Polyangium mundeleinium: one gene and its partner. The protein of the gene in region 1 binds, or shares a complex with, the protein of each later gene. Links are inferred from orthologs where the notes say so. Each region holds a gene or a part of one and is shown in the gene's direction. Other genes may lie near its edges.

Region 1 (14,065 bases):
CGCGCGAGGTAGAGCGCCGACTCGATCGCGGCGAGCGTGTTCCTGAGCTCGTGGGCCACGCCTGCCCCGAGCGCGCCTGCGATCGCGAGGGCCGCCGCGCGCGCGTCTCGATCGTTCGGATCGGATGCCGTCGTCACGGCGCGCGAGTCTAGCGCGAAGGCATAAGAAGCAAGGTCCCCCGGCGGCGGCGTGGTCCTCGTCGACTCGCTGCCATCACACGCCGACGCCGGGGGACCGATCCAAGCGAAGCAAAGGAAGAGCGCTCGCGCGCTGCGACGAGACCCTTGAGCAAGAGCCGGGCCGCGCACGCTTGCCCGCAATTCCAGCGTCCGGCCCGAGGGTGCGAAGGCGCCTCCTCTGACAACGCTGTCGCATCGGTGGGTCTTGGTGTGCGCAGGGCCCCCGCCCTGCGGGTGCCAAGGGCGGAGAAGTTCAGCCGCCCGCGAGGATCTGGTAGGCGAGCCGCGCCGCGAGCGCGAGCGAGACGAGCAGGACGACCGAGCGAATGAGCTGCTCGCCGCCCTTCACGGCCGCGCGTGCGCCAAGGACGCCGCCCACGGCTTGCGCCACGGCCATCGGCAACGCGAGGCGAAAGTCGATCCGTCCGGCGAGCGCGAAGCTCACCATCGCGGCGAGGTTCGAGGCGAAGTTCGCGACCTTCGCGTTGGCCGTCGCGCGCGTGAGGTCGTCGCCGAACACCGTGGTGTAGAGCAGGATCAGAAACGTCCCCGTGCCCGGCCCGAAGAAGCCGTCGTAAGCGCCGATCACGAGCGCGATGACCACGGCCGTCACGAGCGGACGACGCTCGGCGATCGCCCACGGCTTGGGCACGGGGGGCGGCGCTTCGGCCTTCGGCGGCGCCTTCGGCCGTCGCCTGCCGCGTGCCGCGAAGAAGACGGCGACGCCGATCAGGAGCACGAGCACGATCGGGCGCAGCACCTCGGGGCGCGCCGCGAGCAGCGCGCGCGCGCCCGCCGCGGAGCCGAGGCCGGCGGCGAGGAACGTCGGCCAGAAGCGCTTCTTGTCGACGCGGCCCGCGCGCACGAACGAGAGGAGCGACGCGCCCGAGCCGAAGACGGCCTGCCCCTTGTTCGTGCCGAGCGCGAGGCGAGGATCGGCGATCGCCACGAGCAGCGCGGGCACCGTGAGCAGACCGCCGCCGCCGGCGATCGCGTCGATCAGACCGGCGGCAAGGGCGACCGCGCAGAGGAGCGGGAGGACGAGCACGAACGCTGGGCGTTCCTATCCAAAAGCGGACGTGCTGTCACTCGGCGTCGGCCGACACGAGGACAGGCGCGCTGGCGGCGGAGGACGCCACGCGTTCCCGCCCGAGCGCGCTCTTTACCGCGGCGAGATCGAGCGGCGAGAAACGCGCGTCCGAGGCGCCGCCGAAGAGCTCCAGGCGGATGGCGCGGTGCGCCGGTGCGACGCCGCCTTCCCCGCAGATCACGGCCGCGATCTCCGACGACTTCGCCGCCCCCGAGCCCGTGATCTCCACAAACACGTCGAGCGCGACGAGATCGCCGAACAGCCCTGCACGCTCGAGCGCCGCGTGCGCCTCCGCGCCGCCCACCTCGACCTTGAGCAGGTACTTCCGCACGTCGACGACCTTGCCGATCCCCTCGATCTCACGCCGGATCGGGAGCGACGACGCCGCCATCGCCGTGCGGCACGCGGCCGCGAGCATCTCCTCGACGGTTTGCCCGGGCGGCACCACGAGCGCCGCGCGCGCGAACGCGAGCACGTACCGCGCGCCCCGGATCACACGCGAGATCGCCGCGTCCTCGGGACCGAGCAGCGCAGCGCCGCGGAACCGGAGGCCCGAGGGGCTCGCCGCGTTCATTCGCTCGACGAGCGACGCGACCTCGGCGGGGTCGAGCGCGCGTTCGAGCCGCACGTCCGCGTACTCGTCGAGGCTCGCCACGCCGAGGGAGAGCGCGGGCGAGAAGATCATGTCGGGCTTCGGGTGGAAGCCCTTCGTGTAGACCATCCGCTCGCCGACGCGCCGGAACACACGCGGAAGCTCCCGCACCACGTCGAGGTGCCCGAGCAGCGCCATCGCGCCCGTCTTCTCGAACCGGATGCGATACAAAAATCCGCCGCGCCCCTTCATCTGCGGCGCCTTCTTCACCGGCGCGGACGCCTGCTCGATCACCTCGACCTCGTCGTCCACGGGTGCCTCGACCACGGGGGCCTCGACGACCGGCGCTGCCACCACGGCATCCGTGATCAGCGGCAGCCGCTTGTTCGCGCCGAGCTTGCGGAGGAAGTCGACCCGCTCGCTTCGCATCTGCGTCATGTCGCAGGCCACGCCGCAGTCGTAACAAACGAGCCTGCGTTGATCAGAGACCGCGTCCTCCACGTTCGTGTGGTGCACGAACGTCCCCGCGACCTTCCCGCACGGCGGGCTCAACCGGTTCTGCAGCGCCTTCCGATACTCGCGCGCCAAAAACCCTTCTTCGAGGCCGACGTCGATGTGGTCCCAAGGCAAACGGGCGGTCACGGGGATCGTGTGGAGGAACCGCGTTCGATCCGTCCCGAAGTGGGCGAAAGCCTCCTCCCACACGTCGAGCCGCAGCCGATCGTCCCACGAGTCGAAGCGCGCCCCGTTCCGGTACGCGCGCTCCAGCACGTCGCACAGGCTCCGATCACCGCGCGCAAAGATCCCTTCGAGCACGCTCGCCTCGGCGCCGTGCGTCTTGAGCTTCACGTTGCGGTGGTACTTCACGGTTTGCCGCAGGAGATCTTGCTTGCGCGCAACCTCGCCGAGCGTGTCCATCGCGGCCCACTGGAACGGCGTGTGGGGCTTCGGGACGTGCGTCGATACGCTCACCGTCACCTCCACGTTCTTCTTGCCGATCTTCCGACCCACGCCGGCCGTGCGCACGCCCATCTCCACGATCCCGGTGACGTCCGTGTCCTCCTCGGTCGGCAGCCCGATCATCGAGTAGAGCTTCATCCGGTCCCAGCCGCGCGAGAAGATGCGCTCGGCCGTCTCGAGGAGCTGCTCCTCGGTGACGTTCTTGTTCACCACGTCGCGCATCCGCTGCGTGCCCGCCTCCGGCGCGAACGTCAGGCCCGTCGCGCGCACGCGCTTGAGCTCGTCGAGCAGATCGGGCTCGAGGCCGTAGGCGCGCAGGGACGACACGCTCATGCTCACGCGCTCCTTCGCGAGTTTGTCCGCGACCTTCTTGATGAGCGGCGAGATGCACGACACGTCCGCCGTGCTGAGCGCCGTCAGCGACACCTCGTCGTTGCCCGACGCGCGCACCGCTTCGAGCACCGTGTTCACCACCTGCTCGGGGTCGCGCTCGCGCACGGGCCGGTAAATCATGCCCGCCTGGCAGAAGCGGCATCCTTCCGTGCAGCCGCGCGCGATCTCGATCGACACGCGATCGAAGATCGCCTCCGGCCCGCCCGTCGGGCTCACCGCAGGGAACGGGTACTTGTCGAGGTCGACGAGCGCACGATCGATCGGCAAGGGCAAACCCTTCTCGATCGGCGCCTTCACGATCTGAAAACCCGTCTCCGGATCGACCTCCGTCCGGTAGAGCGAGGGCACGTAGACCGCGCCGAGCTTCCCGAGCGCCACGAGCCGCTCGCGCCGCGGCACGCCCGCCTTGCGCAGCCTCGCCCAGGTCAGCGCCACCTCGGTCGCCTTCTCCTCGCCGTCGCCGATCACGACCGCGTCGATGAACGCGCTCACCGCCTCGGGGTGCGTCGCCACCGGCCCGCCGGCGATGACCAGCGGATCGTCCTCGCCGCGATCGGACGAGCGCAGCGGCACACCGCCGAGATCCAGCATGAGCAGGACGTTCGTGTAGGTCAGCTCGAACTGGAGCGAGAAGCCGACCACGTCGAAGTCCCGCAATTTTCGTTTGGTTTCCAACGAAACGAGCGGAATGTTTCGGGCTCGTAGCTCTGCCTCGACGTCCTTCCACGGCGCGTAGCAGCGCTCGGCCAGCGTGCGTGGATCGTCGTTCAAGAGCTTGTAGAGGATCTTGAACCCGAGGTGGCTCATCCCGATGTCGTAGACGTCGGGGAACGCGAGACAGACCGTCGCCTCCACGCGGGACCAGTCCTTGACGACCGAGCCGACCTCGCCGCCGGTGTAACGCGCGGGCTTCTCCACGCGATCGAGAAAAGCGGCGTACGGGTGGCCATCGAGAACTGCGGGGGCTTCTGCCATGGGAAAACCTCGGGCGAAGGGTCTCTCGGGTAGCACGCGAGAACCGCAGCGAGAAGGTTCGCGTGCAGCGAACGTGCGCATGGGTGCGCCGGGTTGCGCGGGCTGCTCTTGGCGACTAGGTTGCCCGCCCTCGTGTCAAGGCGTTTTGAGCTCGTCTCAGGCTTCACCCCGCGTGGCGACCAACCTCGCGCGATCGAGGAAATCTGCGGGGCCTTTGGCCGATCGGAGACCTTCCAGTGCCTGCTCGGCGTCACGGGCAGCGGCAAGACGTTCACGGCGGCCAAGGTCATCGAGCGCCTCCAGCGCCCGACGCTCGTCCTCGCGCCGAACAAGACGCTGGCGGCCCAGCTCTACGGCGAGATGCGCGAGCTCTTCCCGAACAACGCCGTCCACTACTTCGTCAGCTACTACGACTACTACCAGCCCGAGGCGTACGTCCCCGCGAGCGACACCTTCATCGAGAAGGACGCGATCATCAACGACGCCATCGACCGGATGCGCCACGCCGCCACGCACGCGCTCCTGTCCCGGCCGGACGTGCTCATCGTCGCCTCCGTAAGCTGCATCTACGGCATCGGCTCGGCCGAGAGCTACCACGGCCTGCTCATCAAGATGGAGCGCGGCCAGGAGTTCCGCCGCGACGAACTCCTCCGGCGCCTCGTCGACATCCAGTACGATCGCAACGACATCGACTTCCACCGCGGCACCTTCCGCGTGCGGGGCGACGTCGTGGAGATCTTCCCGGCGTACGAGGAGACCGTCGCGATCCGCGTCGAGTTCTTCGGCGACGAGATCGAGGCCATCAAGGAGGTCGATCCCGTCCGCGGCAAGGTGCTCGGCACGCTCGATCGCATCGCGATCTACCCCGGCTCGCACTACGTCACCGAGCAGCAGCAGCTCCGCATCGCCATCGCTTCGATCCGCGAGGAGCTGCGCGACCGGCTCGAATTCTACGACAAAGCCGGCCGCTTCCTGGAGAAGCAGCGCATCGAGCAGCGCACGATGTACGACCTCGAAATGCTCGAGCAGATGGGCTTCTGCAACGGCATCGAGAACTACTCGCGCCACCTCTCGGGCCGCAAGCCGGGCGAGCCGCCGCCCACGCTCATCGACTACTTCCCGAAGGATCTTCTCCTCATCATCGACGAGTCGCACCAGACGATCCCGCAGGTCGCGGCGATGTACCGCGGCGATCGCGCGCGCAAGGAGACCCTCGTCGAGTACGGCTTCCGCTTGCCGAGCGCGCTCGACAACCGTCCCCTCAAGTTCGAGGAGTTCGAGTCGCACTACGACCGCGTCCTGCTCGTCAGCGCCACGCCCGGCGAGTACGAGATCCAGAAGACCGGCGGCGTCGTCGTCGAGCAGATCATCCGCCCGACGGGCCTCACGGATCCGCAGATCGTCGTCCGCCCCGTCGCCGGCCAGGTCGACGATCTGCTCGAACGCATCCGCGAGCGCGTCGCACAGAACGAGCGTGTCCTCGTCACCACGCTGACGAAGCGCATGGCCGAGGATCTGACCGAGTACTACACGGAGCTCGGCGTGCGGGTCCGCTACCTGCACTCCGACATCGACACGCTCGAGCGCGTGGAGATCCTCCGTGATCTTCGGCGCGGCGAGTTCGACGTCCTCGTCGGCATCAACCTCCTGCGCGAGGGCCTCGATCTGCCCGAGGTCTCGCTCGTGGCGATCCTCGACGCCGACAAGGAAGGCTTCCTCCGCAGCCCGCGCTCGCTCATCCAGACGATCGGCCGCGCTGCGCGTAACGTCCGCGGCGAGGTCATCATGTACGGCGATCGCGAGACGGACGCGATGCGGTACGCGATCCAGGAGACGAACCGCCGCCGCGAGATTCAGAGCGCGTACAACGTCGAGCACGGCATCACGCCCGCGACGGTCACGAAGGCGATCCTCGATCTCTCGCCGACCTCCGGCGCGCGCGACTACTACGCCGTCCCCAAGGGCGGCGCGGGTCGTGGGCCTTCCGGCAAGGACACCGCGCCGACGGGCGCCGATCTCGCCGAGCGCATCGAAGCGCTGCGCCTGGAGATGTTTGCCGCTGCGGAGAACCTCGAGTTCGAGAAGGCGGCGCGCCTGCGCGATCAGCTCCGGGCGCTCAAGGGTGAGCTCGAAGATTCGGGCGTGGAGATCGCGCCTCCGGCGACCAAGGCCAAGCCTCGGGCGAAGGCCAAGACGGGCGAGGCGCAGGCATCACGCGGCGGCGCGAAGAAGTCGAGCGCGCGTGGGAGCGGGAGCACGGGCCGAGGCCGCTACCGCTGAGCGGCGGCGGCCTTCGGGCCCGGCGCGATCTCACTCGCTGCGGCGGCGGATTGCGGGGATGTAGCGGGCCTCGATCGGCCCCTCGGCGCCCGCCGCTTCGAGCGCTTCGATGTCGGCGTGCACGCGCGACACCTCGGCGACGAGGGCCTTCATGTCGAAGCCCGACGTGCCTTCGGGTGCTTCGCGGAGCTGGTCGAGGGCGAGCTCCAGGAGCTGGGCTGCGCCGCTCGGGCTCTTGGCGCGATGCAGCTTGTGCATGGCCGTGGCCACGAGGATGAGGCCCTTCACGAGCTCACGCGCCGGGTCGGCTTCTGGCCGCGTGCGACGGAAGTCCTCCCACAGCTCGTGCGCGTCGTAGAACCTCTCCGCGGCGTATGCGTCGAGGGCGTTCTGGAACAACGTCTCCGGGTCTTTCGACGGCGGCGACACACGCGGCTCGAGCACGGGCCCTGCGCCCACGCTCTTCAGCGGCGGAATGAACGCGTCTTCCAGGTTCTTCTGCGCGAGCGAGAGCAGGCGCTTGATCTCGGCGAGGCACGTGCGCGTCGCGTCGCGGAACGTCGCGAGGTCGATGCCTCCGTGCACGTCGGGCAGCGCGTCGAGCTTGATCAACGCGCGTTCGAGCAGGTGTACCGATCCGCGGAGCTCTGCGTTGTGACGAACCTTGTGCATGGCGTTCGTCACTTGAATGATCGCCTGCAAAAACCGGCGATTCGTCTCGTTTTGCTCGTCCTGGTAGACCTGCGTCCAGATGTCGTAGGCGTCGAAATGGCAACCGGCGTGGTACGCCTCGAGGCCTCGATTGAAAGCAGCTTCACGATCTTCGTTCGCGTCGTCGGCCATGGCGGCGTGGGAGACGATACACGACCAGGTAGGGGTTTGAAAGGGCGGGTGCATGCTTCTCGCAGATCCTCTCGTCGACCGGACGGGCTCGTGCCCACGTGCATGCGCCAACCGAGCGACACCTCGGGTCTGTCCGAGTACATGTAGAGCGCCTATCCGATCCATCTCACATTCTGTGAGTCACGAAACCGACGCTGCGGACCATCGAGCGGCGCCCTCGCTTTTTACCGCTCGCCTCTCGCCTGTGTCCCGCATCGTGGATCCATCCGCCGCGCGACGCTCTCTTGGGCGGCTCCGGATCGGACAACAACATTCTTCGGGAGACTTTCATGATCGGAACGACACGAACGAGCCTGGTCCTCCTCCTTTCGGCTGCGGCGCTCGCCGGCACCGCCGGCTGTAGCGACGACGGGCCTCTCCCGCTCGGCACTTCGAGCTCGACCGGCAGCGGTGGAATGGGCGGGCTCGGCGGCATGGGCGGCTCCGGCGGGACCGGCATGGGCGGCTCCGGTGGGACCGGCATGGGCGGCTCTGGTGGCGTCGGGGGCACGATGAGCGTCTGCGGCAACGGGATCGTCGAGGAGGAGGCCTGCGACGACGGCAATTCGACGCCGGGCGACGGCTGCAACGAGTGCATCGTCGAGGAAGGCTGGGAATGCGGCGCGCCGTGCACGCCCATCTGCGGCGACGGCCTGGTGAAGGGCGCCGAGTCCTGCGACGATGGCAACAAGAACTCCGGGGACGGCTGCGGCGACACCTGCGCGACCGAGGCTGGCTACGAGTGCACCGGCGAGCCGAGCGCCTGCTGCGCGCCGCAGACCGAGATTTGCGACGGAATGGATAACGATTGCAATGGCGTCCCGGACGAGGGCTGCGATTGCGTCGACGGCACCACGCAGCCCTGCTACATGGGCCCGCCGGGCACGGAGAACGTCGGCATCTGCGTGGGCGGCAACCAGACGTGCGCGAACGGAACATGGGGCGCCTGCGTCGGCGAGATCGTCCCTGCGATGGAGACCTGCGACGGCCTCGACCAGGATTGCGACGGCACGCCCGACGACAGCATCGGCTGCATCTGCATGCCTGGCACCATGCTGAACTGCTACACGGGCCCGATGAACACCGAGAACGTCGGCCAATGCAAAGGCGGGACGCAGACCTGCGCGGCCGACGGCAAATCGTACGGCCCCTGCGTCGGCCAGATCCTCCCCGCGCCGGAGAACTGCGCCACCCCGGTCGACGACGATTGCAATGGCGCGGCGCCGGCTTGCACCGGGGCGCACGGGGTCAGCAAGGGATTCGGCGACGCCAGTGCCCAGCAGGGCCTCGCGATCGCCGTCGATGCCATGGGCAACGTCCTCGTCGCGGGCAACTTCACCGGCACGATCGATTTCGGCGGCGGCACGCTCACGAGCGCGGCCGGCATCGACGTATTCGTCGCGAAATTCACTGCGCAGGGCAACCACGTCTGGTCCAAGGCGTACGGCGGCACCGGCGATCAGACCGCCACGGGCCTCGCCGTCGACACGCAGGGTAATGCGTTCGTCACCGGGAACTTCGCCAATACGATCACCATCGGCGCCACGACGCTCACGAGCGCGGGCGCCGACGATTTCTTCGTGGCGAAGCTCGACGCCGCGGGGAACGAGCTCTTCGCCAAGGGATTCGGCGCCACCTTCACGCAGCAGTCATCCGGCGTCGCGGTCGATAGCGCGGGCAACGTGCTCGTCACCGGCGCATTCTCCGGCACGTTCTCCTGGGGCATGACGATGCTCACGGGCGCCGGCAACCTCGACGTCTACGTGGCGAAGATGGACAACGCGGGCAACCCGCTCTGGGCCAAGGGATTCGGCTCCGCCCAGAACCAGCAAGGCCTCGACGTCGCGACCGACGCCGCTGGTAACGTCATCATCGTCGGCGCAATGGAAAATGTCGCCGATTTCGGCGGCGGCCAATTCGTGAGCGTCGGTGGCGAGGACGTCTTCGTCGCGAAATTCGGCCCCACGGGCAATCACCTCTTCAGCCAGCGCTTCGGCGACGCCTCGGATCAGCGCGCCCTCGCGGTCGCCGCGGATCCCAGCGGCAACATGCTCGTCACGGGCCAGTATGCGGGCACGATCGACCTCGGCGGCGGCGTGTACACGAGTGTCGGCGCCGACGACGGGTTTGTCGTGAAGTTCGATCCGAATGGCGCGCACGCCTGGAGCAAGAGCTTCGGCGCCGTGAGCCCGCAGCGCGGCAAGGACATCACGACCGATGCCTTCGGCAATGTCCTCCTCACGGGCGAATTCTACGGCGTCATCGGCTTCGGCGGCGCCACGATCCCGGCGACCGCCATGGCCGACGCATTCGTCGCCAAGCTGAGCCCCACAGGCACGCAGGTCTGGCTCCGCGGCTTCGGCAGCACGCAAAACGACCGCGGCGAGTCCGTCGCCGTCGACGCCGCCGGCGCCCCCTGGTTCACCGGCTCGTTCGTCGGAAATGTCAATTTCGGCGGCGGCGCCCTCGCGGGCGGCGCGGCCGACAACGTCTACCTCCTCGGCCTCGCGCCGTGACGCGCGCCGACCCGACCCGCGCGTGATCCGGCCGCGGGGGCGAGCGAAATGACGCGCTCGCCCTCGCGGCGCCTTCGCGATGTGTGTGGACCTTCGGGCCTTTCGGGGCTACACCTCCCACGTGGCGAAGGATCAAGGGAAACGCGGGGGCCGGGGTCGCAAAAAGGGCAAGGAGGCCCCCGCGAAGGGCGCGTGGGGCAGCCTCGCCGCGGCGGGAGGCGCCGTCGTGGTGCTCGGCGTCCTGCTCTACGGCTCCTTCAAGTCGGAAGATCCGACGGCCGCCGTGAGCCCCGAGCCGGTCCCCGCCGTCACGACCACGCCTCCCGCCGTCACGACCGCGCCTGCGCCCGCGCCCGGACCGCAGCCCGGAAAATCGGCGAATGGTGAGAACTGGAACGACGCGCAAATCGCCTGGCAGAGCTACGAGGCCGGCATGGCCCGCGCGAAGGCCGAGAACAAGCCGGTTTGTCTCGTCTTCTACACCGCCTGGTGCCCCCATTGCCGCAATTACGCGAACGTCTTCCAGGATCCGCGCATCGTGGCGCGCGCCAAGGATTTCGTGATGATTCGCGTGAACCCCGACGACGAATCCGCGATTGGCGAGCGATACGCCCCCGACGGCTCGTACGTCCCGCGCACGTTCTTCCTCGCCCCGGACGGCGTGCTCATGGCCGATGTGCACGCGCCGCGGCCCAAGTTCCAGCATTTCTACGACGAAAGCAACCCGGCGTCGCTGCTCGGCGGCATGGACGCCGCCTTGCGCAAGTTCGCGCGGCCGATGTGAATCTCGCCTATTCCTCCGGATCCAGATCCGGACGGCGCTCCCCCATTCCGATCCCCCACCCCATCGAGTACCGCGCGTTGATCTCGCAGCGCGGATTGAACCGCAGGCTGCCTTTTTCGTCCCGCCAGCGGAACGCATCCAGCCCGAAGGGCCCGAAATAACCTGCGGCCACGAGCGCCGCGCCCGCTTGCTCCATCCCCTGCGCGAAGGCTTCCGTCTCTTCCCGGCCGATCTCCCCGGGCTTCGCGGGCCGCGTCGAGAGCCACGTCCCATCCGGCGCCGTCTCCTGCCACGTCGGCTCGCCGAACGAGAGCCGCCCCTCGCGCGACACGAACCCGTGCCACCCGAAATCGGCCACGCGCTCGACCCACGGCTCGACCACGAGCGCGCCGAACGAGCGCAATGACGCTTCGATCCAGGACCGCGCCGCGCCGTGCACCTCGTCCTCCCGCGCCCGCCGCCGCCCGCGCCCCGCGAATCCATGCGGCCTGCGCAAAAGCCAATTTCCCCCCGGCGACGGCGCCGCGAGCGCCTCGCGCACCTCGTCGAGCGTCGTCACAGCCCGCTGCCCTGGCAGCGTCGCCCCGAGCCCGAGCGAGAATCGCCGATCGTTCACCCGACGCAGCACCTCGTAGGACGGCGCCGCGGGCACGCGCGCCCCTGCCTGCGCGAGCGCTGCGAGCGCCCGCGGCGTCGGCAACCACGCCTTGCCCACGGCCCCTTCGGCGCGCCGCGCCTCGTCAGACCCACCCCAAAGCAATATATCGGTCGGACGCACCAATGCACCAAGCCGCCCCACGAGCTCCGGCAGCCGCGCCCGCGCCTCCGCCCCGAGCGTCCGGCGCGCGTCCTCCAGCTCCACCTCCGCGCCGAGGTTCAGGAGCCACGCGATTCGGGCGCCCATTTGTCGAGTTCCTGCAGAAAACCCTCCGAAAATCCTGCCCGGATCCGATCCTCGCGATTCAGCGGCGAACCCCGCATCACCATCGGCGAAAGAGGCTCCGGCAGATGCGCGCGCCACGCCTCGAAATCGAGCCCCTCCGTGAAACGCTGGAACCACCGCACACCGAAGCGCACGTGCGGCACCTCCTCGGCGCAGACGATCTCCTGGATACGCGCCCCCTCCTCGTCCCCGATCGCTCGAAATCGCCCTGCGAACCGCGCCGTATGGTCGAGGTTCCCCCCTTCGAGCCCCATCCCCATCACGGCCGCGAAATGCGCTGGCGACTTCGACCGCGGCACCCGCTCCCAGAACCAATCCCGCACCGGAAACTCCCCGAATGCGTGGCCGAGCCCCTCCATGTACTGCGCGTACATCGCCATGTGACGGATCTCGTCCCCGGCAATACGCAAAAGCCCCACCTTGAACGCTCTCGGCGCCTCGGGAAACGCGAGCAGCGCCCAGGCCATCAGCTCGGCGGCCTGCAATTCGTGATGCAGGAACGTGTGCACGAGCTGCGCCCGCCGCGCCGGATCCCGGATCGCATCCGGCCCCGGCGACTTGTGCGCGCGTTTCGCAATCTGAAGCGAGCCCGGCCTCCCGGGCCGCTCGATACGACGTACGGGCGCGGCTTCTTCCCATCCCGCGGGCACGGGCGGCGGGGCGAGCTTGTGCCCGAGCACATCGCTCGTCACGTAATCATACGCCCAGCGCTCTGCCGTCCCTTCCGGCGGGATCGGGATATCCATCACGACCGTGCTCGTCAGTTGTTCTTCATCTCCACGCCACGCCCGGGCGGGAGCGGATCCCATCGTAACGAATCTCCGACGAGTGTCGAGATCCGTTTCGGCCGCCCGCCGTCGAGCCGCATCACGTAGAGCCCTGGCCCCTCGCCCGACGTCCGCGTCGAGAAAAAGGCCACGAGCCTCCCGTCGGGGCTGCACGCCGGATACCCATTGCGCCCTTGCCCCTGCGTCAGCCGCACCATCCCTCGCCCGCGTTCGTCCGTCGACACGAGGTCCGTATCTTTGCCGACACCCACCGCGAAGACCGCCCGCACCCCGTCGGGGTGATTGCAGAACGTCGGCGCCGACGCGAAGAGCCCATCCGGCGAGATGGGTTTGTCCTCCACATAGATTCGTTGCCCGAAGCGTCCCTCGCCGGAATACGCGAGCTTGCCGCTCGGCGTGAACGTCGGCCGGAGCGCCATCCCCACCTCGCTCGCCGGCGCAAGGCTCGCGAAATCCGGGCCCACGAACATCTTGATCGTGCCCCCATCAGCGATCGACACCGCGACGCGCGACCTGTCCCGCGAAAACGCGAGCCCGTACACCGAACCCTTCATGGGCAGATCCACCGCCTGCCCGCTCGCCGTCCGGATCCGGTATTCTCCGTTCTGCGCGCTCGCGGCCCAATAAAGCGCGTCCCCTTTTCCAAACGCCGGTGCGACCGCGATCTCCTCCGTCGGCGAGACCGGCTTCGGATCATGCCCATCCGCGTCGACCGTGAACACGCGCCTGAGTTTGCCCACCCCCGCGACGAACGTCATCCGGCTGGCGAACCCGCCATTTTGGCCCGTCAGCGCCCCGATCACGAGATCCGAGATCCGGTGCGCCTCCTCGCGCAAATCCGAAGCCGGGATCAAAAACCGTTTGTCAAAGACGGCCGCGGCCCCGTTGCGCACGAAATACACCCGGGCGCGGAGCTCCACCTTGTCTTGCCCCGGCACGGGCCGCGCGCGCGCCTCCACGAGCGCCTCGACCTTCTTTTTCGCCCAGATCGACACGTCGAGCGTCTCCGCGCCCCACGCCTCCTCCGGCGAATCGTCGTCCGAGAGCACTTCGAATTCGCCCGAAAGCTCGAGATCACGCCGCGCCACGCTCCGCATGATCACGTCCTCCTCGTCCCAGCTCGACGAGGGCAGGACCGCGATCCGCGGCAAGGGCCGCGTCGCCCCGGCGACGACCACGATATTGCCGAGCAGATCCTCAGGCGATGGCGGCGCGTCCGCGGGCGCGGGCTCCTCCGCGCGCGCGCCCGGCATCATGCCGACCGCGAAGGACGAGAGGACGGTGAGGGCGAGCAGGTTCTTCTTCAATCGCATCGCTCCGGCGTGCAGGTGAAGGTGAGCGAAATCTGGCTCTGGACGATGTCCGGGTAATTCTCGGGCGGCGGCGGCAATTCCTCGCCCTTGGCGCTCTCCAGCGCGGCGCGCGCCGCGGCATCAAACGCAGCCTGGCCGCTTGAAACGATCGCGAAGCTTCCGACCGATCGCCCACCCGAGAGCGTCACCGTCGCGGCCACGCGGAACTTGGTAATCTCCTCGGGCGACAACCCCGATCCCGAGACGCGGAACCTTCGGCTGAACCAGCCCCGGATCTTCTCCCGGTAAATATCCACCGCGCGCGCCTTCAGCGGGTCCATCTCCGTCCCGCCCTTCACGCCGTCCTCGTGGCCTTTTTCATCCACGTTCG
Region 2 (14,137 bases), 3.0 Mb from region 1 along the record:
GGACGAGCACGGCCTGCCCCGCCGATACGAAGGTCGCGGCGGGCACCGAATGCCGCGCCTCGCTCGGCGGCTGCGATCCGGCGGAGACGTGCGACGGCACGAGCAACACTTGCCCGGCGGACGCGTACGCCGCGGGCAACACCGTCTGCCGCGCGGCCGTGGGCGCGTGCGATATCGACGAGATCTGCGACGGGTTCACGCCGCTCTGCCCCGGCGACAACCTCGTCCCGGTGGGCACCACGTGCCGCCCGGCGGCGGGCGGCTGCGACGCGGCCGAGAGCTGCGACGGCGTGAACGGCGCTTGCCCGACGGACGCGAAGGTCGCGGCGGGGACCGAGTGCCGCGGCATGGCGGGCGCTTGTGACGCGGCGGAGACGTGCGACGGCGCGTCGAACGATTGCCCCGCGGATGTGCTTTCGAGCGCCGGCACCGTGTGCCGCGCGGCGATCGGCCTTTGCGACGTGGCGGAGAGCTGCGACGGCGCGACCGTGGATTGCCCGGCCGACGCGCTCGCCGCGGCAGGCGCGGCATGCCGGCCGGCGGCGGGTGAATGCGACGTGGCCGAGCTCTGCGACGGCGCGACGAGCGATTGCCCGGCGGATGGCGCGATGGCCGACGGCACGGTTTGCACCGACGGCAGGTGCGAGGCGGGCGTCTGCGAGACGGGCGAGGGCGGCGCCGGTGGTGATGGCGGCGCGGGTGGCGGCGGTGGCGCGGGTGGCGGCGGCGGCGCGGGCACGGGTGGCTCGGCCGGCGCGGGCGGCAGCCTTCCCGTGGACGACGGCGGCTGCGATTGCCGTGCCGCGGGCACCACGCGCGGCAACGCGGGTTCCGCGGGCGCCCTCGGCCTCGCGCTTGGCCTCGCGGCTTTCGCGCGGCGCCTGCGCTCGCGGCGCGCTGGGTTCTAGTCGGAAAAACTCATCTCACCTCTCTCCCGCGAGGGAGAGGGGTGGGCTGAGGGAATCGTCCGGCGTGTGAGAGAATCGTCCGGCGTGTGAGAGAATCGTCCGGCGGGGAAAACCAATCGTCGAAAAACAGCCGGGCGATTCAGCCCATCGCCGGCGTCGGCCGCCGCGACGTCCTTCGCTGGGCGAGACCGGCGACACGCCCGGCGAGCTCTGCGTCCGTCAAGCCCTTCGACGCGTACCCGTGGGCTCCTACGCTCACCGCGAGATCGGCGAGCTCCGGGTCCGACCTGTCGCCGACCAGCATGATCCGGGTTTGTCCGAGCCCGAACGCGTCCCGGATCATCTTCACGAGCAGACCGCCGTCGAGGCGCGGCATGTCCACGTCGACGAGCACGATCTCGCAGCCCGTCTCGCGGACCGCGTGCAGGCTGCCGAAGGGACCTTCGTGGAAACGCGCCCGCATGCCGGCCTTTTCCAGGCAACGCACGGCACGCTGGCCGAAGGTCGGGTCGTCGTCGATGATCAAAACGCGGGCCATGGAAAGCCCTTTTGCAAGGAGCGGTCCATGGTCGGGAATCGCTGGAAATGCCTGAAAAGAAAGGGCTTCTCGGCCCCCTTTGTCCAGGACGTCTTGCAGGGCTAAACGGCGGGTGCGCGCCGGCTTTGCACTTCTGCGATCTCGGCGCACCCGCGCCGCTCAGAACGTCCCGCGCACGCCGGCGGTGCCGAGCCCGAGGACGGGCGTCCACGTGATCTCGGCCTTTTTCTCGGCCTTTTTGGGGTCCTGCGTCGGGCCCGCGAGGAGCAGCGGCACGCCCACGCCGAGACCTACCACGCCGACCACGAGGCCCGCCGTCGTCGCGTAGCGGAGCGCATCGAAGAAGTCCGCGTCGGCGTGGAACTGCGGCTGACACGTCCGATTCGGGCACTTCGATTCGAGCTCCTGCTCCTTCGAAAGCGCGAGCCCGCCCGTCACCCCGAACGCCACCATGCCGCCCGCGCCGACGCCGATCCCCACCCAGGCGATCGTCCTCCAGAACGGATCCGGCTCCGGTGGCTTCGGCTTCGGCAGCGGCGGGAGCACGAGCACGACCTTCTCCGTCTGCTTCACGACGAGGTCGACCTTCTTCTTCACCTTCGTCTCGCCGCGACGAACCTCGACCTCGTGCGGCCCGGGATCGATCGGGCGCTTCTGCCCGAGCAACGCGAGCGGGATCTGCGTGCCGTCGACGAGCAGCGTGATGCCGTCGCCCAAAGGCCCCGTGACCTCGATCGTCAGGCTCGGGAGGAGCGGCAAGAGCTCCTCGCGCTCCTTGAGCGCGTCGGCCTGCGCCTTGCGGAACGCCGGCGTGACCTGCGTGCGCGACAGATCCATGCGCGTCACCGCGAGGTAACGCTCCGTGGCCTCGACGAGGCGGCCGAGCTTCACGAGGCTCCGCGCCGCGCGCAGGCCGAGCGTCGGCGCGGGGACGAGCTGATCGGCGAGGTTGAACTTCTCGAGCGCCTCGGCGTACTGGCCCTTGTCGAAGAGCGCGATGCCCTCCTCGCCGAGCTTGCGCGCGGCGCTGCGGGTCGCGAAGTCCTGCCCCGAGCTCACGGCCGGCGCGAGCCACGTGAGCGCGGCGAAGGCGAGCGGCAGGCACGTCCGGAAGGGCGCTCGCGTGGGCTTCGAGGGAGGGCGGTTCATCGGTTCGTCGGGCTCGTGGTCGTCTAGAAGCCGAGGACGTCTTCCTTCGTGTTCGTCTTGTTTCCGGTGCGGATCTTCGGGCCTGCGCCCGCGTCGGGCGCGCTCGGCGCGGGCGGCGCGCCTGCGTCGTTCGTCGCGGCGGTCGCCGGGATGGGCACATTCGGCGTGGGGCTCGTCACGGCGCTCGGCGGGCTCGCAGGAGGCGATACGCTCGCGGCGGGGCGGAGCGCGGAGGGCGTCGGGGCCGGCGGGTCTGGGTCACGGCCCTTCACGATCCACACCGCGCCGACCACGCCGATGAGCAGCACCGGCAGCACCGCGAGCGCGATCGTGAGCGCGCGCCGCGAGCTCGGGTTCGCGGCTCCGCTCGACCAGGCCGTGTTTCGCCCCGTGGGTTCCGGCCGGCCCGATTGCACCATCGAGCCGAGCGGCACGGTGGCTGCGCCTCCGCCCTGGCTGCGCAAGAGCACGAGCGAGAGCCCCTCGGCGAGCTCGCGCGCGGACTGGAACCGGTCCTTCGGCTCGCGTTGCGCGGCGCGCGCGAACCACGCGTCGAAGCCGAGCGGCACGTTCCGCGCGACCTGGGACGGCACGGGCAAGGGCGCCGAGCAGATCCGCATGAAGAGCTCGCCGAGCGTGCTGCCCGAGAACGCCCGCACGCCCGTCACGCACTCGAACGCTATCATCGCGAGCTGCCAGAGATCCGAGCGGGAATCGATGTCCTTGCCGAGCACCTGCTCCGGGCTCATGTACGCGGGCGTCCCGAGCACCGTGCCCGCGTGTGTCTTCAGGTGCGGATCGTGGCCGCCGTCGGCCGTCTTCGCGATGCCGAAGTCGAGGATCTTCACGACCTCGCGGCCCTCCTCGACGGAGAGGAAGACGTTCTCCGGCTTGAGATCGCGATGCACGATGCCCTGCTTGTGCGCCTTCTCCAGGCCGCGCGCGATCTCGCGAAAGAGCCGCACCGCGTCCGACGCGGGCAGGACGTGCGTGCGCGCGAGCCGCTTCGCCAGGCTCTCGCCTTCGAGCAGCTCCATCACGATGTACGCGACGTGCCCCTGCGCGCCGTGATCCATCGTCTGGACCACGTTCTCGTTCTTGAGCCTCGCCGCCGCGCGCGCCTCGTGGAGGAACCGCGCCATCGTCTCCTGCGGGTTCTGCGCCGACGCGAGATCGACGAGCTTCACCGCCACGGTCGTGCCGAGCGACGTGTGCTCGGCGCGCCAGACTTGCCCCATGCCGCCGGCCCCGATGGGCGTGGTGAGGCGATACTTGCCCCCGATGATCGAGCCCGGCGCCCAGGGGCTCGGCCTCACGCTCTGCAGCTCGGGTTCAGCGGGTCTCACGGCGGAGACCAAAGTCTAAACCACGACACGTGGATTCGGGAAACACCCCGTGCGTGGTTCCGACCGATCTAACGTGGCCCGCGGCTCATCCGCATCGGCACCTGGGCCGCCGGACCCTGCGGCGGCAGCGCCCTCCGCACCTCGATCGAGCGCGTCTCGTCGTACTCCGGCTCGCCATCGACGGAGAGCGAGGGCCAATCGGGAAAATAGGTCCCCGGCGGGATCACCACGGCATACGTGGGCGGCTCGGGCACGAGCGGCGCCTCGGCCGCGCGTCGCACGGCGCCGCGCCCGCAGCCCACGGCCGACACGGCGAGGCCCCACGCGAGCGCGAGCAGGGAGAACCGAGAGCAGGCCGAAGATCCCATGCCCACGCACCACGCAAGGCGCGGGCCGGGGCGGTGTGCAGGACGTGCGCGACTGAATCCCGGCCAGTCGGGACGGACGTATCGATCAGGACCCGTTGGGCTTCACGGGGCCCGTGCTCGCCGTGAGGAGCGGGGGCAGCCCGTGCGCCGGGGTCGGGGTCGCGACGGACGCCAGAGGCGGCGCGGTTGCGGCGCGCTCGCCGCGGAACCGCTTGATGCAGCCGGCGAGGATCTCGCCGATGAGCGTCCGGAAGTCCATGCTCGCGACCTTCCCGATGACGCAGAGATCGCTGAAATCCGGGGTGAGCCCGGGCAGCGGGTTGCACTCGATCACGTACACCGTGCCGTCCTTCGCCATGCGCAGGTCGATCCGCGCGACGTCGCGGCAGTGCAGCGCGAGGAACGTGTCGCGCGTGATCTTCTCGATTCGTTTGAGCTCCGCCGAGCTGAGGTTCGCCGGGCACTCGAAGCGCACGCGCGTCGTGCCCATCTGCTTCTCCTCGAAGCCGTAGACCGGGTGCTCGGGCGGATCGACGAAGACCACCTCCATCGGCGGCAAGACCCGCGGGCGGCGATCGCCGAGCAGGCCCACCGTGAACTCGCGGCCGTCGATGTACTCCTCGACGAGCGCCGGCTGCCCGTACCGCTCGACCATGAGCTTCGCCGCCGCGCGCGCGCTCGCCTCGTCCGGCACCACGGACGCGCCGGTGATCCCCTTCGACGTGCCCTCCGCGTTCGGCTTGACGATCACCGGGTAGCGGAAGGGCTTGAGCTTCTCGCGGCCCGTCGTGAGCACCTGCCACTCGGGCGTTTCGATTCGCGAGGCGCGCAGGATCTGCTTCGTCAGGCCCTTGTCGAGGCAGAGCGAGAGCGTCGTCGGATCACTGCCGCTGTAGGGGATGCCGAGCAGCTCCAGCATCGCGGGCACCTGCGCCTCGCGGCCGCGGCCGCGCACGCCCTCGGCGATGTTGAAGACCACGTCGGGCTGCGCGGCGAGCAGCCGGTGCGGCAGATCCGGCTTCGCTTCGAGCGGGATCACCGTGTGGCCGAAGCTCTCGATTGCGTTCGAGATCGCCTCGATCGTCTGCGGCGAGTCGAACTCCGCCTCCGCGTCGCCGCCGTCGCGCTTCATGTTGAACGTGAAGCCCACGCGCAGCGTGGTCTTTTTCGCGCGGCGATGCGGCGCGCCGTCGACGAACTGCGACATCCCCCGGCGTTTGCACGAGCTGCGCACGATCGACCGGATCACGCCGTCGAAGTCGAAGCCGCCCTTCTTCGCCGCGACGAACATCGCCGCGTTCGGATCGAGCGAGGGCAGCGCGTCGACCTCGAGGAAGTGGATGTCGTAGCCCGTCTGCGGCGACCCCGGGGCCACGCGGAACTCGCAGCGGCCGAGGTCCTTGAGATCGAGCGCCCGCACGATCCTGCGCGTCAGCGTCTGGAGACGATCGAGCACCGCCACCGGCAGCTCCGCCACGCGCGACGTCACGTGCTCGGGCCGCACGTTCTTCAGGTGGAAATCGTAGACGTTGTAAAGGTTGGAGTACCGAGGATCGATCACGTACTCGACCGGATCGAGGACCCCGTCGACGCCGAGGCCCTCGACGAACGCGCACGACACGTCCACGCCGCGCAGGAAGCGCTCGACGAGCAGGCCTGCGGGGTACCGCGCGAGCTGTCGATCGACGACCTCGGCGAGCTCGTGCCCGTCCTCGCAGACGCTGAAATCGCCTGAGATGCCCTTCGAGGAGCCCTCGAAGTTCGGCTTCACGATCACCGGGAACGTGACGTCGTCGAGCGCGCCGCTCTCGATCGCCACGCGCGTCACGAGCCGCGCGCGCGGCGTCGGCACGCCGAAGCCCGCGAGCGTGCGCTTCGTGAGCGCCTTGTCGAGCGTGAGGCAGAGCGTGTACGCGTCCGAGCCCGTGTACGGAAAGCCGAGCTCGTCGAAGAGCGCGGGGTAAAACGCCTCGCGCGTCTTGCCCTTGTGCCCCTCGGCCATGTTGAACACGAGATCCGGGGAGATCGATTCGAGCCGCGCGATGACACGCGAGGCGGGGCCGGAGACTTCGACGCGCTCGACCTCGTGGCCTGCGCGCACGAGAGCCCCTTCGATCGCGTCGATGGTTGCTGGGCTGTCGAACTCCGCCTCCTCGGGGGAGCCCGTGATTTTGAGATTGTAGGTGAGCGCGATGCGCATCGGTTTGGAAAGGAGGGTGCCGAAGGAGAGGGAGGATGTCGCGCGTTTTTCGCGCGAAAATGCAGCTAGGCGAGCGTCTCATGCGGGCGGACGGACGCTGCGTCAAGCTTCGAGAGCGCCGAACGGGTTCGGCGCTCTGCGAGATCGCGAAGTGAGCTCGCCTCGGGGGGTGAATCGTCCGGGCTTTGCCCGGACGGGAGGGGGACGCGAGGCGTCCCCCTCGGGACGAAGAGCCTCCCATCGCGAGGGGGCACGTGCTACGGCCCCCTCCGTGACGGATCTGGTGGCCTTTCCTCCGCCGGCTTTCCCCGAACCGGCGGACGAGCTCAACGAGCCCCAGGCGCGGGCCGTGGCCCACGCCGAGGGCCCGCTCGTCGTGTTTGCGGGCGCGGGCAGCGGCAAGACGCGCGTCATCACGTACCGCATTGCGAACCTGCTCGCCGGGCACCGCGTGCCCCCCTACCGCGTGCTCGCCGTGACGTTCACGAACAAGGCGGCCGGCGAGATGCGCCGCCGCATCGCGAGCCTCGCGGGCGACGAAATCGCCAAAGAGCTCTGGATCGGCACCTTCCACGCGACGTGCGCGCGCCTGCTTCGCCGCTTCCACGACGCGGCCGGCCTCGAGCGCAACTTTGTCATCTACGACGACTCCGACCAGCGCGCGGTCGTCGCGCGGGTCTTGAAGGAGCTCTCGCTCGACGACAAGCGTTACCCGCCGCGGCAGGTCCTCTCGCGCATCCACAAGGAGAAGCAGGAGGGCCGCGGCCCCGACGCCTTCGAGCCGCAGGGCTTCTTCGACGACGCGATCCTCAAGGTCTACGAGGGCTACGAGCGGTACCTCCGCAAGGCGAACGCCGTCGACTTCGACGACCTCATCCTCTCGGTCCTCCGCATCGCCGAGGATCCGAAGAGCCTCGCCGGCGACGATCTCCGCGCGCGTTTCCGCCACGTCCTCGTCGACGAGTTCCAGGACGTGAACCAGGTCCAGTACCGCCTCGTGCGCGCGCTCGCCGCGAGCCGCAACCTCTGCGTCGTCGGCGACGACGATCAGAGCATCTATCGCTGGCGTGGCGCCGACGTCCGCATCGTCCGGAACTTCCGGCGCGACTTCCCCGACGCCGCCATCGTCAAGCTGGAGCAGAACTACAGGTCCACGGGCAACGTCGTCCGGGCCGCGCTCGGCGTGATCAAGCCGGCCAAGGATCGCGAGCCGAAGGAGCTCTGGACCGCGCGCGACCCCGGCGAGCCCGTCGTCGTCGTGGCCGCGCAGAACGAGCACGACGAGGCCGCCTGGGTGGCCGAGCGTGTCCGCGAGGCCCAGGCGCGTGGCGTCCCGCTCGGCGAGGTCGCGATCTTCTACCGCGTGCACGCCCAGTCGCGCGTGCTCGAAGAGGTCCTCCGCGCCGAGCGCATTCCCTACCAGATCGTCGGCGGCATGCGCTTCTTCGAGCGCGCCGAGGTGAAGGACCTGCTCTCGTACCTGCGTATCCTCGACAACCCGAAGAGCGACGTCGACCTCGAGCGCATCATCAACGTCCCCGCGCGCAAGATCGGCGGCGCCACGCTCGACAGGCTCACGCAGGTCGCGAACGCGCTCGACGTGCCGCTCTACGAGGCGATCCTTCCCCTCACGGATCGCGGCGGCCTCGGCACGGCCGCGAAGAAGAGCTTGCTCGCGTTCCGTGATCTCATCGAAAGCCTGCGTGAAAAGGCCGCCTCCGCGCCGCCGAGCGACCTCGCGCGCGAGGTCCTCGAACGCACGGGCTACGCGCGCATGCTCGACGAGGACGACAGCGCCGAGAGCGACGCGCGCAAGCAGAACCTCCAGGAGCTCGTGGGCTCCATCCTCGATTACGAGGCCGAGGCCGCGGCGGCGGGGCAGGTCGGCGCGCTCTCCGGCTACCTCGAGCGTGTCACGCTTTCGAGCGACATCGACGCGCTCGAAGACGCGCCGCGTGTCTCCATGATGACCGTGCACGCGGCCAAGGGCCTCGAGTTCGACACGGTCTTCATCACGGGCATGGAGGACGAGATCTTCCCCTTCAAGGGCCCGGATCCCAAGCGCAACGAGGACATCGAAGAGGAGCGCCGCCTCGCGTACGTCGCCGTCACGCGCGCCCGCGAGCGGCTCTTCGTCACGCACACGGCGCGTCGCATGATCTTCGGCAACACCCGCTTCGGCGTGCCGAGCCGCTTCATTGCCGACTTCCCGACGTCGTCCGTGAAAGGCCTCATGACGGCCGCGGCGTCGAGCGAGCGCTCCTTTCGCGACGGCTACCGCGACGGGCACCGCGACGAACCCGCGCGCCCGCGCGGGCCGTGGTCGCATCCCATGGAGCGCGGCGGCGACGCGCCCGCGCGCTCGTTCTCCTCGCGCTCCACGTCCACACCCACGCCCGCGCGCGCCCCTGGGGAGCGGTACATCGAGCGCGAGCCGGCCGAGGCCTCCGGCGAGGGCGGCCTCGCGCGCGGAGCGCGTGTCATGCACGAGAAGTTCGGCGTCGGCGCCATCATCGACGTCGACCCCGGCGACGACCCGATTGCCACCGTCAAGTTCTCCGGCTGGGGCGTGAAGCGAATCAAAGCACGATTCCTCCGCACCGAGTGACCTCCGTCACGGTCAACGCAGGGCCCTGACGCGTTACCTTTCGTAACGCATTGCAATGCTCCGTCCCTATCCTTGCTTGCGCTCGCGAGAAGGCGACGACGTGGTGTACGGTGGAACCGTCGCGCCACTGTTTTCCAGCGAGGGAGGCAACGATGAGCACCGAGATCAGCCTGCTCCAAGAGCTCGTCGACGGAATGCCGGATCCGATGTTTTTCAAGGACCGGCAGCACCGGTGGATTGCATTCAATCGTGCATTTTGCGAGCTCCTCGGCCGGCCTCCGGAGGAAATCCGCGGCCGGAGCGATCCGGATTTTTTCCCGCCCGATCAGGTCGACGTGTTCTGGAAGCACGACGACATGGTCTTCGAGACGGGCAGGCCTGATCTCAACGAGGAGAAGATCTCGCTCGGCGATGGCCAGCTCAAGATCCTCTGGACACGCAAGGTGCCGATTCGCGACGCGTCGCAGGCCGTGGTGGGGCTTTATGGGCTCATCATGGATATCACCGACCAGATGGAGCACGCCCGCCAGACCGATCTCTTCGAAGCCGAGGCGACGCGGCAACAGGCGATCATCGAGGCGCAGGAGCGCGTCATCGATGGCCTCGTCGTGCCGGTGCTCGAAATATGGGAGGGCATTTTGCTATTGCCGCTCGTCGGCGCGCTCTCGCAGGGGCGAGCGGGGCACGCCATCGAGAGCGTCCTCGCCTCCGTCAGCCAGCGCGGCACGGAGACGGTGCTCATCGACATCACGGGCGCGGGTTTGCCCGACGCGGCCGGGGCCGAGCTGCTCGTCCGCGCGGTGCGCGCCCTCGCCTTGCTCGGCTGCCGCACGATCCTCGTCGGCATCAGCGCGGAATCGGCCCGCACGTTCGTCGAGGGAGGTCTGGATCTCGGCGCAATGACGACCTGCGCCACCCTGAAACAAGGATTGTCCCGGGCGCTCGCATTGCGACGGGGATCGCCGCGGCGTTGAGAGCGGTTTATTGCGCTTTGATCTGATTCGCGACGGCCTGGGCCTTCGCCTTCGCCGCCTCCTCGTCGCCGAGGTATCGGCGCGAGATCGGCTTCAGATCCTTGTCGAGCTCATACAGCAGCGGCACCCCCGTCGGGATGTTGAGCTCGACGATCTCCGAATCCGAGATCCCGTCGAGGTGCTTCACCAGCGCGCGCAAGCTGTTCCCGTGCGCCGCGATGATCACGCGTTTGCCGCTCCGGATCGCCGGCGCGATATCGGACTCCCAGAACGGCAGGAACCGCGCCACCGTATCCTTGAGCGATTCGCTCGCCGGGATCTCCTCCTTGCGGAGCAAGGCATATCGCGGATCCTTCCCGGGCCAGCGCGGGTCGTCCTCGCTCATCGCCGGCGGCGGCGTGTCGTAGCTCCGGCGCCAGACCTTCACCTGCGCCTCGCCGTGTTTGGCCACCGTCTCGGCCTTGTCGAGCCCTTGCAGCGCCCCGTACATCCGCTCGTTCACCCGCCAGCTCTCGGTGACGGGGATCCACATCCGATCAAGCTCCTCCAGCACGATCCACAGCGTCTTGATGGCGCGCTTGAGCACCGACGAGTACGCCACGTCGAACGTGAGCCCCTCGGCCGCGATCATCTGCGCGGCGCCGCGCGCCTCCTCGACGCCCTTTTCGCTGAGCGGCACGTCGACCCAACCAGTGAAGCGGTTTTCCTTGTTCCACTGGCTCTCGCCATGGCGGAGGAGGACGAGCTTGTGCATCGCGTTCTTCCCTTTCAGAGAGCTGCATCCGGCCCCACAACGAGGCCGCTCGGGGGCATGGCGCGCCCTCCGTCCGGCGTCAAGCATCTCGTCCCGAGGCGAACGCCGCGCCGCGTCGATCCCGCTCGCCTTCGGGCCATCGTTCGACTATCGGAGGCGACCCGATGAGCTCCACCGTCCACGCCACGTTCCTCGTCGCCGCGCCCGATCAGCCCGGCCTCGTCGCGCGCCTCGCCGGCTTCTTCTACACCGCTGGCCTCAACATCATCGACGCCGGCAACCACACCGACGTCCACGTCGAGGGCGGCCCGCGGTTCTTCATGCGGATGGTCGTCGACGTCTCGGGCCTCTCCGCCCCCGCCGCAAGCGCAGCCCTCGGCGGCTCCTCGACCCGCGCCGCCCTCGAGCGAGCCTTCGGCGACCTCGCCCAAACCCTCTCAGCCACCTGGTCCGTCCGCTACGGTGACCAGATCCAGCGCGTCGCCATTCTGGTCACGAAGGACCCCGCCTGTCTCTACGACCTCGTCCTCCGGCAGCGCTCCGGCGAATTGCCGTGCGAGATCCCGCTGGTCCTTTCGAACCACCCGACCCTCGAGCCCGTCGCCGAGAGTTTCCGCATTCCGTTCTTTTGCCTGCCCGTGACGGCCGACACGAAACGCGAGCAAGAAAAGCGAATCCTGGAGCTCTGCCGGCGTCACCACGTGGATCTCGTCGTGCTCGCCCGCTACATGCAGGTGCTGACCGAGGACTTCCTGAACGACGCGCCGCCCGTCATCAACATCCACCACGGCTTCCTGCCCGCATTCCAGGGCGCCAAGCCCTACCATCAGGCCCACGCGCGCGGCGTGAAGATGATCGGAGCCACCGCCCATTACGCGACGAAGGACCTCGATCAAGGCCCGATCATCGAGCAAGACGTCGCACGCGTGACGCACGCCATGGGCCCCGACGAAATGGCCCGCACCGGCCGCGACGTCGAGCGCGTCGTACTCTCCCGCGCCGTCCGCGCGCACCTCGAACGAAGGGTCATCGTCGAGGGACGGCGGACGATCGTGCTCTGACGGCGTAGCCGCCGGGGTTTCACCCCGGGCCCGACCAGGGGTTGTCCACCCCTGGACCCGGACCAGCGCAAGCGCTGGACTCGGGGTCGATGAACTGCGCGATGCGCAGTTCATCGAACAGCCGCTGGCAAGACCGGCGACGATCCTGCCAACCAAGGCCGCAGCGCTGCGGGTTCAACTGGCAACGCACACGTCGCCGGCTTGAGAGCCACCTCCATGGTCTTGCCACCGGCCCGTGGGAAGAACTGCGCACCGCGCAGTTCTTCCATTTCGGTCCAGGCCGTGCCTGGTTCGGGTCGAGGGGCGAACAGCCCCCGCGGGGTCCGGGGCAGCGCCCCGGCGCAGCGAGGGGGAAGGGGAGGTGAGGCTCAAGGCGTGCCGATCGCGAGCACCTTCAGCTCCGAGATGTTCACCTTGTTGAAGCGCCCGCTCTGGCCGCCCATGCCGTTGTACGAGGCGAAATGGGCGAACTCGCTCATGTTGCCTGACCCGGCGTCCTCCCGGATCACGATCGAATAGGTCTTTCCAGTCACGAGGTCGACTGGCACGAAGTTCGAATCGCGCCAGTCGTCCCATGTCGCGAGGTGCGGCATCGTGAGCTGCCCGCTGCCCACGAGTGTCGCGCCGTCCCACACCTCGATCGCCTTCACCCCGCAGGTGATCCCCGTCGTGTAATCGCCGGCCCCGTTGCCCGCCGTCACCTGGAGCAGATGCCGCCCTGACTGCTTCGCGGTCACGTTCGCCACCGTGATTGTATGCCCGGGATCGCCCCAGTTCTCGTAATGCCAGCGGCCGTGGTTGAAGACGAGCGTGCCGCCCGTCGCTGAAAAGCTCTGCTGCGCGCCGAACGACTGGATCCGCGCATTGCTCGGCCCCCAGTAACACCAGGGCCGCGCGCGCTGCGATGCGTTGCCCGACGTCTTGAAGACCGCCTCCACCGTGTAGCAATACGTCTTCGTCGCGTGCTCCGTGCTCCCCGGATCCACGTACGACGCCGTGCCTCCGGGCAGATCCTGCGCGATCCGTGTCCCATCACGATAGACGTTGAGCGTCACGTCGTTCGCGTTCTCCGCCACGGAGAAATTGAGCTGCACCCGATCGTTCGTGAGCCCGACGCTCGTGATCGACGGCGTGTGCGGGCCGAACACGTTCTTGTAATCGGCGATCTCCGCGTCCCCGAGCGCGGTGATCCCCTTCGTCGACGCCGCGCCTGCGCCGAGCTCGATCTCGAACACGCTGTCCTGCCCGAGCGTTGCCGCGTCGACGAAGCCTGTCCCCACGTCCTGCCCGTCGAGCCGCGCTGCCGTCACGTCGAGCACGCCATTGTCGCCCGACGCCGCCGGGAGTTTTACCTTCACCGAGATCCGCTTCCCCTTGTACCGAATGCCCGACAGCGTGATTTCATCCATGCCGGACAGCAGCGTATTCCGCAGCCCTCGCGTGATCTTCGGCGCGAACCGGAGCCCCGTCTGCGTCGCTTCGAGCCCGAAGATCACGTCGTGCACGACCCCGACGAACCCGGCCACGCTCCAGAGCTGCCTTTGCGAATTGACCACCGGCCCGCTCGTCGGCCCTTCTTCCTTCCAGTTCGCCCCGGTCACGGCCTCGAAGTTCTCCATGTTGGAGAGGTTCAGCGCCGCGCCGCGCATGAGCGAGCGCACTGCGTTGTCGATTGCGTCCGCATTGCCCGCCTTGGCGGCGGCCTTCGCCCAGAATGCCGTCACGAACGGCCAGATCGCGCGGTTGTGATAGATCCGCGTCCCCTGCTGCTGCGGCCAGATCACGGGCGGGCCCTTCGGCAGGTGCGGATACCGCGCCACGATCTCCTCTGCCTCGGCCTTCGTCGCCACGTCGAACAGCACCGCGAACGCCGAGCCCAGGAGATCGTATTGCAGCGTCGGCGCCGGATCGAGATACGTCGTGACGAACGTCGAATACATCTGCCGCTCCGGCAAGAACAGCCGCGCCCGGATCGCGTCCCGCAGCGCCGTCGCCCATCCCGCGTATTTCTGGCTCGCCCCTGCGTCCCCCTTCTCCTCCGCGAGCTTCGCGGCCACGTCGAGCATCACGAGGTGCCCGATGTTCGTCCCGAGCGCCTTGCTCATCCCGATCTGCGCCGTATCCGTCGCGACCCACCCGGGATAGGTCTGCTCGCGCCAGTCGAGGAACGATTGCTCGCCGCGATAGAGCCCGTCCGCCTTGTCCCACACCACGAGCCGATCCCGCTCGGC

What was found.
Region 2: the proteins of uvrB (region 1) and POL67_RS34825 are in contact, whole or in part, in a crystal structure (PDB 7EGT), measured with the Thermus thermophilus proteins. The link is inferred for Polyangium mundeleinium from one-to-one orthologs. Residues at the interface, in WP_096411307.1 of Thermus thermophilus: Glu23, Leu25, Arg26, Asp27, Gly28, Glu29, Arg30, Phe31, Arg55, Glu326, Asp327, Phe328, Glu379, Ser382, Gln383, His398, Gly400, Arg401; in WP_096412145.1 of Thermus thermophilus: His654, Arg656, Phe657, Gln666, Asp668, Glu669, Lys680, Arg681, Leu682, Ser683, Lys685, Tyr686, Ala687.

The regions. Positions count from the first base shown.
Region 1 is NZ_JAQNDO010000001.1:11,815,868-11,829,932, forward strand. What follows is about bases 3,904-6,895. They hold uvrB (excinuclease ABC subunit UvrB), read left to right. Parts: upstream 3,904-4,321; coding sequence 4,322-6,469; downstream 6,470-6,895. Other genes in these bases: POL67_RS46645 (TIGR03960 family B12-binding radical SAM protein), read right to left, coding at 3,904-4,189; POL67_RS46655 (DUF309 domain-containing protein), read right to left, coding at 6,500-6,895. Outside these bases: POL67_RS46635 (sensor histidine kinase), read right to left, coding at 1-137; POL67_RS46640 (TSUP family transporter), read right to left, coding at 433-1,227; more of POL67_RS46645, read right to left, coding at 1,265-3,903; more of POL67_RS46655, read right to left, coding at 6,896-7,366; POL67_RS46660 (SBBP repeat-containing protein), read left to right, coding at 7,642-9,867; POL67_RS46665 (thioredoxin family protein), read left to right, coding at 9,989-10,651; POL67_RS46670 (hypothetical protein), read right to left, coding at 10,659-11,555; POL67_RS46675 (ferritin-like domain-containing protein), read right to left, coding at 11,528-12,403; POL67_RS46680 (beta-propeller domain-containing protein), read right to left, coding at 12,355-13,695; POL67_RS46685 (TonB C-terminal domain-containing protein), read right to left, coding at 13,686-14,065. UniProt on the Escherichia coli protein: The UvrABC repair system catalyzes the recognition and processing of DNA lesions. A damage recognition complex composed of 2 UvrA and 2 UvrB subunits scans DNA for abnormalities.
Region 2 is NZ_JAQNDO010000001.1:8,800,525-8,814,661, reverse strand. What follows is about bases 6,385-9,448. They hold POL67_RS34825 (ATP-dependent helicase), read left to right. Parts: upstream 6,385-6,780; coding sequence 6,781-9,117; downstream 9,118-9,448. Other genes in these bases: POL67_RS34820 (PAS domain-containing protein), read left to right, coding at 9,270-9,448; POL67_RS34830 (D-alanine--D-alanine ligase family protein), read right to left, coding at 6,385-6,509. Outside these bases: POL67_RS34855 (hypothetical protein), read left to right, coding at 1-908; POL67_RS34850 (response regulator), read right to left, coding at 1,048-1,446; POL67_RS34845 (hypothetical protein), read right to left, coding at 1,606-2,595; POL67_RS34840 (serine/threonine-protein kinase), read right to left, coding at 2,619-3,941; POL67_RS34835 (hypothetical protein), read right to left, coding at 4,010-4,309; more of POL67_RS34830, read right to left, coding at 4,395-6,384; more of POL67_RS34820, read left to right, coding at 9,449-10,091; gpmA (2,3-diphosphoglycerate-dependent phosphoglycerate mutase), read right to left, coding at 10,099-10,845; purU (formyltetrahydrofolate deformylase), read left to right, coding at 11,010-11,906; POL67_RS34805 (MGH1-like glycoside hydrolase domain-containing protein), read right to left, coding at 12,275-14,137. UniProt on the Escherichia coli protein: A helicase with DNA-dependent ATPase activity. Unwinds DNA duplexes with 3'-5' polarity. Translocates on single-stranded DNA with 3'-5' polarity. Initiates unwinding more efficiently from a nicked substrate than double-stranded DNA.